4 regions of the Streptomyces sp. NPDC029292 genome follow, and region 3 is predicted to be linked to each of the others. Evidence: riboswitches for the same ligand, from Rfam matches in the RefSeq annotation. Region 3 holds a riboswitch; each other region holds the start of a gene.

The links. Region 3 has a riboswitch for cobalamin ahead of nicT (Nickel transporter NicT). Riboswitches for the same ligand answer to the same signal wherever they lie in the genome.
Region 1: it holds a riboswitch for cobalamin, as region 3 does, so the genes downstream of both, ACZ4WS_RS26625 (CbtB domain-containing protein) here and nicT (Nickel transporter NicT) in region 3, are expected to answer to the same signal.
Region 2: it holds a riboswitch for cobalamin, as region 3 does, so the genes downstream of both, ACZ4WS_RS28285 (cobalamin biosynthesis protein) here and nicT (Nickel transporter NicT) in region 3, are expected to answer to the same signal.
Region 4: it holds a riboswitch for cobalamin, as region 3 does, so the genes downstream of both, ACZ4WS_RS07685 (ribonucleoside-diphosphate reductase subunit alpha) here and nicT (Nickel transporter NicT) in region 3, are expected to answer to the same signal.

What each region holds. Positions count from the first base shown of each region.
Region 1 covers NZ_JBVHXR010000013.1:33,343-35,521, forward strand. The annotation lists gene ACZ4WS_RS26620 (histidine phosphatase family protein) at 1-495, opposite strand, end outside; cobalamin riboswitch at 596-759, shown strand; gene ACZ4WS_RS26625 (CbtB domain-containing protein) at 797-1,018, shown strand; gene ACZ4WS_RS26630 (CbtA family protein) at 1,044-1,808, shown strand; partial or broken gene ACZ4WS_RS26635 (MBL fold metallo-hydrolase) at 1,985-2,092, opposite strand; gene ACZ4WS_RS26640 (LysR substrate-binding domain-containing protein) at 2,098-2,179, shown strand, end outside.
Region 2 covers NZ_JBVHXR010000014.1:85,283-87,461, forward strand. The annotation lists gene ACZ4WS_RS28275 (hypothetical protein) at 1-1, shown strand, start outside; gene ACZ4WS_RS28280 (hypothetical protein) at 52-210, opposite strand; cobalamin riboswitch at 535-675, shown strand; gene ACZ4WS_RS28285 (cobalamin biosynthesis protein) at 795-1,736, shown strand; gene ACZ4WS_RS28290 (cobyric acid synthase) at 1,733-2,179, shown strand, end outside.
Region 3 covers NZ_JBVHXR010000004.1:6,960-9,138, forward strand. The annotation lists gene nicT (Nickel transporter NicT) at 1-991, opposite strand, end outside; cobalamin riboswitch at 1,020-1,273, opposite strand; gene ACZ4WS_RS11190 (helix-turn-helix domain-containing protein) at 1,354-1,713, shown strand; gene ACZ4WS_RS11195 (Cys-Gln thioester bond-forming surface protein) at 1,840-2,179, opposite strand, start outside.
Region 4 covers NZ_JBVHXR010000002.1:616,666-618,844, forward strand. The annotation lists gene ACZ4WS_RS07685 (ribonucleoside-diphosphate reductase subunit alpha) at 1-1,085, opposite strand, end outside; cobalamin riboswitch at 1,219-1,359, opposite strand; gene ACZ4WS_RS07690 (GNAT family N-acetyltransferase) at 1,422-1,928, opposite strand; gene mctP (monocarboxylate uptake permease MctP) at 2,100-2,179, opposite strand, start outside.

The DNA.
Region 1 (2,179 bases), on a different contig from region 3:
CGGTACGTCGATTCGCCAGAAGCCCAACTCGGGGGCGCCCAGTGTCCGTATCACCGCGGCTCGGACGATCTCCGGCTCCACGACGGCGATCGTCCGGCCGGAGGTCTGCCCGGCCGTCTCCAGCCAGAGCGCGACGCGGGCGCAGAGCTGGCTCACTGACTCGCCGCCGTGCGGGGCAGCCGTCGGGTCCGTCAGCCAGGTGGCGAGTTCGTCCGGCTCCTTGGCGCCAACCTCGTCGAGGGTCCGGCCCTGCCAGCGCCCCATGGCGAGTCCGGACAGTTCGGGCACGGGCAGGGCATCGAGGCCGAGTGCGTCGGAGGTCTCCCGGCAGCGCGCGGTGGGCGACGCCAACGCACGGTCGGCCGCTGGAAGCGTTCCCGCAGCCGACCGGGCACGCGCGGCCCCCAGGGCATCGAGAGCGCACCCGTCGTCGAAGCGGGCCTCCCGCAGCGCCGCACTGATCGCGGCTGAGATCAAGATCACTCGGCTCGTCATACGTCCACTCTCGTGCTCAAAACTCTTGTCAGGTCTGGAAACTGAGGCGCGGGTCGGCGCACGGTGCGCCCCCCCCAGCGCACCGTGCGCCCTTGGCGGCATTCCCGCTTCGCGGTACGGTCTCGACGATATTGACGACGGTTCGGCGGAAGTCCGGTGGGAATCCGGCACGGTCGCGCCACTGTAAGCCCAGCAAGAACCGCTCCCGCCAGGGGTGGTGAAGGTCGAGCAAGTCAGACCCGCGGCCGTCGTCCTGTGCACCACCGAGATGGGACGCGAGTTCCCCAGGAGGTTCTGCCCCATGGCGCAGTCCGTCGCTCAGCCGACCGTTACACCCACTGCCGTTCCCGCCAAGCTGCCGATCGGCGCGATCGTCCCTTGGGCGGTCTTCTTCGGCATTCTGATGCTGGTTCTGCTCTATTTCGTCGGCGCCGAACAGGGCGCCACCTCACTCGTGTCCGGCGAGAACGTCCACGAGTGGGTCCACGACGGCCGCCACCTGCTCGGCTTCCCCTGCCACTGACGGCGACAAGGAAGCGTACGAGCTCATGAATTCCGCAATTGTCAGAAATCTCCTGGTGCGTGGCATGCTCGCGGGTCTCGCCGCGGGCCTGCTCGCCCTGGTCGTCGCCTACTTCCTGGGTGAGCCGCGCGTGGACTCGGCGATCGCCTATGAGGAGGCGCACTCGCACGAGCACGGCGTGGAAGCCGTCACCCGCACGATGCAGTCCACGGGCGGCCTGGCCACCGGTGTCCTCGTCTACGGGGTCGCTTTCGGAGGAATCACCGCCCTCGCGTACTGCTTCGCGCTCGGAAGGATCGGCCGCTTCGGACCGCGCGCGAGCGCGCTGCTCCTGTCGGCCGCGGGCCTGGTCGCCGTCTATGTCGTGCCGTTCCTGAAGTACCCGGCCAATCCGCCGTCCGTCGGCGACCCCGACACCATCGGCAAGCGCACCACCTTGTACTTCCTGATGATGGTGCTCAGCGTGCTGCTCGCCGTCGCGACCGTCATCCTGGGCAAGCGCCTCGCGCCGCGCCTGGGCAACTGGAACGCGACGCCGGCCGCGGGCGCGTTCTTCGTCCTCGCCATCGGTCTGGCTTACGCGTTCCTGCCGGCCGTCAATGAGGTCCCGAAGGACTTCTCCGCCACTCTGCTCTGGCAGTTCCGCCTTGCGGCCCTCGCCATACAGCTGACCCTGTGGACTGCCTTCGGTCTTGTCTTCGGCTTCCTGGCGGAGCGGGTGCTGTCCCCTCGGACGGACGCTGCCGAGGAGCGCGGAGCCGGTACGCGGGCAACGCCTGTACCGCGCTGAGAACGTCACCCCGGCAGTTCATCCGAAGGCCCCGATTCTCGTCGGGGCCTTCGGATCGCCGCACCCCTGAGCGCGGCTGCCGACCGCGGCTGTCCGCACCGACCGCGGCACACAGCACGCGGGGCGAGCAGGACACGGTACGCCGTGTCCGCGACGGTGTACCGGACGGCAATGGGGAAGTCGCTGGCGCCCATCAGGAACGCCGAAGGGCCGCCGCTCCCGACCGTCACCTGGTAGGCGAGCGTGTCGCCCTCCGGCAGGTCGGAGATGGGACGGAGCCTTGGGTCCGCTGCGCGCGGGCGTGCCGCCCGACACCACGGCCGCCGTACTGTCCGCGCTGCTGGCCGCCTGCGCGGAGCGCTCCCCGGGCC
Region 2 (2,179 bases), on a different contig from region 3:
AGTCGTACGGCTGCGGGCCGCAGCTTCGTCGTCCGCCCTGTCGGGGCCGCCTTATGGGTGGTCCGGGCAGGGCGGACGCATGTTTGCCTCCGGGGGGACGGCGAACGAGGACGGGAGCCCCACGTCAGGGGGGTGCGGGCCCAGCAGCTCGCAGAGTTGGTCGGGCTTGCCGTCGATGAGGCGGTCCAGGTCGTAGTCGACGGTGCCCATCTCAGTCGCCCCGGACAGGAGATTGCCGACGAAGAACCAGGCGTCGACGTCCTGGGATTGTGATGCCCCGGCGCAAAATCCAGTGCGCCGCCCTCGCCGATCCCCGTTCGCGGTGCGATCTGCCGCGTCTTCCGCTCGCCCCATGGCACAACTTGGTGGATCGCAGGACATTGCAGGGCGTCACGCACCGCGACCGCAACGCTCTGACGGGTAATCACCTCATGCGGGTGAATGCGCGGCACGAGGGGCGCACAGCGGGCTGGTGTGCCCACGGGTGTGGGCCTCAGCACACTCTCCCCGCGCAGGTCAACAGCAAGTTGACGGGTGTTCTAACCCCGTGGTGGACTGCCGGAGCCAAGTACGGCGGCAAGAGAGGAAGCCGGTGCGAATCCGGCGCGGTCCCGCCACTGTCACCGGGGAATGAAGTCCTCGGGAGCCAGGAACTCTCACCGCCGGTCTCGTCGAACCAGGGCGTGGACACCCTGAGTGAGGACATATCGCCATGCGCGGCTGCCCAAGTGCTTTGCCCACGAAGCGAATGACGCGAACGACGGTTGTACCCGACCTGACGGTCGGCTGAACCGGTGCGTGCCGATCGCGTCTTCGCGTACGGCGCCGCCGCCGGCCTTCTCGGTGACCTGCTGCTCGGCGACCCGCGCCGGGGACATCCGGTCGCCGCGTTCGGGCGGGCAGCGGGAGCCGTGGAGCGGGTGTTGTGGCGGGACCACCGCGGGTGGGGCGCTCTGCACACCGCCGTGTGCGTGGGCGGTGCCGCCGGGCTCGCGGCGCTCGCGAGCCATTCCGTACGCGCCTCCCGTACCGCCTCCATCGCGCTGACCGCCGCCGCCACTTGGGCCGTCGTCGGGGGGACCTCCCTCGGGCGCGAGGCACGGGCGATCGGCGAGGCGCTCACGGTCGGCGATGTCGAGGTGGCCCGGGAGCGGCTGCCCCATCTGTGCGGGCGGGATCCCCAGTCGCTGGACTCCGACGGCATCGCGCGGGCCGTCGTCGAGTCCGTTGCCGAGAACACGTCCGACGCCGTGGTGGGCGCCCTCGTGTGGGGGGCGCTGGGCGGTGTGCCCGGTCTTGTCGGGTTCCGCGCGGTGAACACGCTCGACGCGATGGTCGGGCACAAGTCGCCCAAGTACCGGCGATACGGGTGGGCTTCCGCGCGGCTCGACGATGTCGCGGGGTGGCCGGGGGCCCGGCTGACCGCCGTGCTCGCCGCCGTCGCGGGCAGCGATCCGCGCGGGGCCGTGCGCGCCTGGCGCGCGGACGCCGGCCGGCATCCGAGTCCCAACGCCGGGCCCGTGGAGGCCTCGTTCGCGGGCGCGCTCGGCGTGCGGCTCGGCGGGACCCTCTCGTACGGGGGAAGGGTCGAGCACCGGCCCGTACTGAACGGGGAGGGCCGCGCCGTCGCGGTCCACGACATCGAGCGGGCCGTACGGCTGTCGCGGCGCGTGGGCTGGCTCGCGCTCGGCGTGAGTGCCGCCGGGCGGCTGCTTTCGAGGGGGGCCACATCATGAGCGGCGGGCTGCTGATCGCCGGTACCACCTCCGACGCGGGCAAGAGCGTCGTGACCGCCGGGATCTGCCGGTGGTTGGTGCGGCAGGGCGTCAAGGTCGCGCCGTTCAAGGCGCAGAACATGTCCCTGAACTCGTTCGTGACGCGCGAGGGCGCGGAGATCGGGCGTGCGCAGGCCATGCAGGCGCAGGCGGCTCGCGTGGAGCCCACCGCGCTGATGAATCCCGTGCTGCTGAAGCCGGGGAGCGACCGCAGCAGTCAGGTGGTGCTCATGGGCAAGCCGGTGGGCGAGCTCTCGGCGCGCGGGTATCACGGAGGACGGCAGGAGCAGCTCCTCGGGACCGTTTTGGACTGTCTGGCCGAGTTGCGGGGCACGTATGACGCGGTGATCTGTGAGGGGGCGGGCAGTCCCGCCGAGATCAACCTGCGCCGCACCGACATCGTG
Region 3 (2,179 bases):
CCTTGTCCAGATCGAGCCCCGCGATCCAGCCGGTCACCGCGTCGCGCAGGTCGAACTTGTCGTGCAGCACGCCCACCAGCTCGATCGTGCCGATGAAGAAGGCCACCGCGATGGACAGGCCGGTGATGGTGAGGTTGTAGAAGACCTTCCGCACCGGGTTGGAGAAGGCCCACTGGTAGGCGAAGTTCATGAAGGTGCCGTCCAGCGTGTCGAACAGGCTCATCCCCGCCGCGAACAGCAACGGCAGGCACAGGATCGCGTACCAGGGCAGCCCGGCCGCGGCGCCGCTGCCCGCCATCACCATCAGCGTGACCTCGGTGGCGGTGTCGAAGCCGAGCCCGAAGAGGAAGCCCAGCGGGAACATCTGCCCGGGCCGCGTGATGGACTTCGTGAACCGGCCCAGGATGCGGTTCATGAACCCCCGGGAATCCAGGTGCTGTTCGAGCTCGGCCTCGTCGTACGTACCGGCCCGCATGGCCCGGAAGACCCGCAGGATGCCGAAGAGCGCGACGAGGTTGAGGGCGGCGATCAGGTAGAGGAAGGACCCGGAGATCATGGTGCCCATGACTCCGAGCACCTGGTGCGTACTGGATCCCTCGTTCATGATCCGCCCGGCCAGCTGGGTGCCTCCGGCGATGAGTGCGGCGAGGACGACCACCACACTGGAGTGCCCGAGGGCGAACCAGAAGCCCACCGACACCGGCCGCTTGCCGTCGGCCATCAGCTTGCGTGTCGTGTTGTCGATCGCGGCGATGTGGTCGGCATCGAAGGCATGCCGCATGCCCAGGGTGTACGCGGTGACGCCGAGACCGATGCCGAACGCCTTGGAGCCGACCTCGTAGTGCTCCGGGACGACGAGCAGGAACAGGATGCCGAACGCGACGACGTGCAGCGCGGCTATCACGGCCAGGAGTACGGCGGTTCGGACGGTGTCCTCGCGCCGCCAGCGGAATCCGGCGGCGGGTGGGGACGACTGCGTGGGCAGGGTCATATGGTCACGCTCCAGCACCTCGTGGATCACTTCGTGAGATGCCGTGGCCGGTCTCCTGGCTGACGGGGGTCCGCACCGTCCCGCCTTCCCGGCCGCCGTGTGGCGACCAGTGGCCGAAGTGGGACGGGGCGCCTCAAGTCACTTCGTGCGCAGGTGAATTCACCACGCATGTATCTGATCTGAGGCCCGATCACAGTGGCGAGGGCCGCTCCGGCCTGGGCCCCTTCGAGGATGAAGAGGCCGTCACCGGTCTTCCCGAACACCACGGCCCATCAACCGTAGAGGCGGCCGGGCTCCCCTGCAAAGCTGCATACCTGCGCAGGTATTGAAGATCACATAACGGCGCCTGCGAAGATGAGCTCATGCACCTCGTCCCCGCCGAGCGCGCCGACCGCCGGACCATCGACGGCCACCGCGTCTGCGACGCCGTCGCAGCCATCGGTGAGCCCGGGCACGTACGCACCTGGGCCGACCGCTTCTCCCTCCTCGCCGACCCGCGTCGCCTCGCCCTTCTGCTGGCCCTGCACCGGGCCGGCCCGCTTGCCGTCTCCGACCTCGCCATCGCCACCGGCATGAACGACCCCGCCGTCTCTCAGGCCCTGCGTCTGCTCCGTACGGCCGGGGTCGTCGAGGGCGACAAGGACGGGCGGGTCGTGCGCTACCGGGTGACCGACGGGCCGACCACCGCACTCCTCGAGCACTGCGTGTCCGACGGGGGCTGAGCCGCCCCGGGCGCGGGAGCCGGGAAGGCGGCGGCCCCGGACGCCTGGGGCGGGCCGGGGCCGCGGGCTCACGGAGTTTCCGTGGTGCGCTCACTCACTGTTGAGTTGCCAAGGTGCGGTTGTTGCTCAGTCCTGCGCCGGTGCCTTCTTCTTGCGGACGAGGAACACCGCCGCGCCGCCGATCACGACGAGGGCGATGGCGATGCCCGCGATGATCGGGGTCGCGCCGGAGCTGCCGGTCTCGGCGAGGTCGGTGCCTCCGGTGGAGGTGCCGCCCACCGACGCCGGGCTCTCACCGACCGTCTGGGTCGTGACGTCGCCGGCGCTGCCCTGTGTCTTGCAGTCGAGCATGCCGGTGAACCGCTTCTCGAAGCCGTTCGGACCCTTGATGGTGAAGTCGTACGCCTGGTCCTCCTGCAGCGGGATCGTCACCGTCTGGGACTTGCCCGCCGCGATGGTGTGCTCG
Region 4 (2,179 bases), on a different contig from region 3:
AAGAGGGACCAGACGCCGTTCTCGTTCACCCGGCGCATGAACTCGTCCGGGATCCAGTGCGCGAGGTTCAGGTTGTGCGTACGCCGGGCGTCCTCGCCGGTGTTGTCGCGCAGCTCCAGGAACTCCTCGATGTCGGAGTGCCAGGTCTCCAGGTAGACCGCGGCCGCGCCCTTGCGCCGGCCACCCTGGTTCACCGCGGCGACCGAGGCGTCGAGGGTCTTCAGGAACGGGACGATGCCGTTGGAGTGCCCGTTGGTGCCGCGGATCAGCGAACCGCGCGACCGGATCCGGGAGTACGAGAGTCCGATGCCGCCCGCGTGCTTCGAGAGGCGCGCGACCTGGTGGTAGCGGTCGTAGATGGAGTCCAGCTCGTCCAGCGGGGAGTCGAGGAGGTAGCAGGACGACATCTGGGGGTGCCGCGTACCGGAGTTGAAGAGTGTGGGGGAGGAGGGGAGGTAGTCGAGGCGGCTCATGAGCCCGTAGAGGGCCGCGACTTCGTCCACGGAATGGGCCGTGTCGTCCTCGGCGAGACCGGACGCCACCCGCAGTATGAAGTGCTGGGGCGTCTCGATCACGTGCCGGGTGATCGGGTGCCGCAGCAGATAGCGGCTGTGCAGAGTGCGCAGACCGAAGTAGCCGAAGCGGTCGTCGGCACCCTCAGCGAAGGAGGCGGCGATGAGCGCGTCCAGGCGGGCCGTGTGCAGGCGTACGAACTCGGCCGTGCGGTCCGCGATGAGGCCCTCGCGGTGGCCGACGGCGACCGACTCGGAGAAGGACGTGACGCCCTGTGAGGCGGCCTCCGCCGCGATGCTGATCGTCAGCAGCCTGGCTGCCAGCCGGGAGTAGGCGGGGTCCTCGGAGATCAGGCCCGCGGCCGCCTCGGTGGCCAGCTCGCGCAGCTCCGTCTCGTCCGCGCGCGCGGACCGGCCGCGCAGCGCGGCGGCGGCGACCCGGCCGGGGTCGGCGTCGGGGAGGTCGGCGGTGAGGTCGGTCAGGGTCCGCAGCAGCGCGGTACCGGGACCGTCCGTCTCCACCGGGGCCTGCGTCGCTGAAGCTGAGGCCGGATCGGCTGGCGCGATGGTCACGTGGGGCTCTCCCTCGCTCGGCACGGGGCCTTGCGGGGGCGGCGGGGCACACGAGCGCACGCTTTTGGCAGCGGTGCGCCGCGTCCACCGGCCCATTCCGCGAGGCCCGGACGTCATGTCACCCGGGCCGGATGGCCGGGGCGCGCTGTCGGCAGGTCCTCGGACTGACTCTCGTACGCGGCTCGCCCTGGGGGCGGATACGCACAAGTACACCGTTGCGGGACAGTTCCGGATTCGCACCGGATTCCCCTGCGGCGACAGCGAGCATGAGCATACATCTTGTGCCGGGCTGCGGTGGCACCCCCACATGTTGTGTCGTGTCGGCTTCGGAGGGTGTCAGAGTGTCAACCCATAGGTGAGCAGCAGGATGTCGTCCAGGTGCGGGATCGGGTTCCAGTCGCGCTCGGGGGCGCGGGTGAAGCCGAGGCGCTCGTAGATGCGGTGGGCGGTGTGCATGGTGCGCTGGGTGGACAGCACGACGCGTACGCAGCCGTCCGTGGCCCGTGCGCGGTCCACGCAGGCGCGGACGAGGGCCTCGCCGGTGCCTCTGCCGCGGGCCTCGCGCGCTACCGCGAGCATGCGGATCTCGGCTTCGCCGGGGCGGGCTATGTCGGCCATGGGGCCGCCTTGGGGTACGAAGGTGACGCCGCCGAGTACGCGGTTCCCGTCGACGGCGACGAGTACGTCGGCCGCGGCGGCCCGCTTCGCAACGTCCCGCAGTTCGCCCAGGTACTCGTCGCTCTCCCCGAAGTCGAGCAGGCCGTCATCGAGGTAGGCCTGGGCGGTGATCTCACCGAGGGTGGGGTATTCCTCGGGCTGCGCCCGTCGGATGAGGATGTCCATCCGGGGAGTGTGCATCAGGGGAGCGGTGGCGGGCCGCCGGATTTTCGCCCCCTCCGCCCCTGCCCGTCCCGTCCTGGGGCTCCGCCCCAGACCCCGCTCCTCAAACGCCGGAGGGGCTGAAAATCAGCTCCTCCGGCGTTTGAGGGGGCGGGGCGGGGCGGTGGTGCCCGCCTAGTGGGTCGCCCCGGCCGTGGCCGGCGGGAGCTCCACCTCGACGCCAGGGTCGCCCGCGTCCGCCGTGTAGTCCTCCG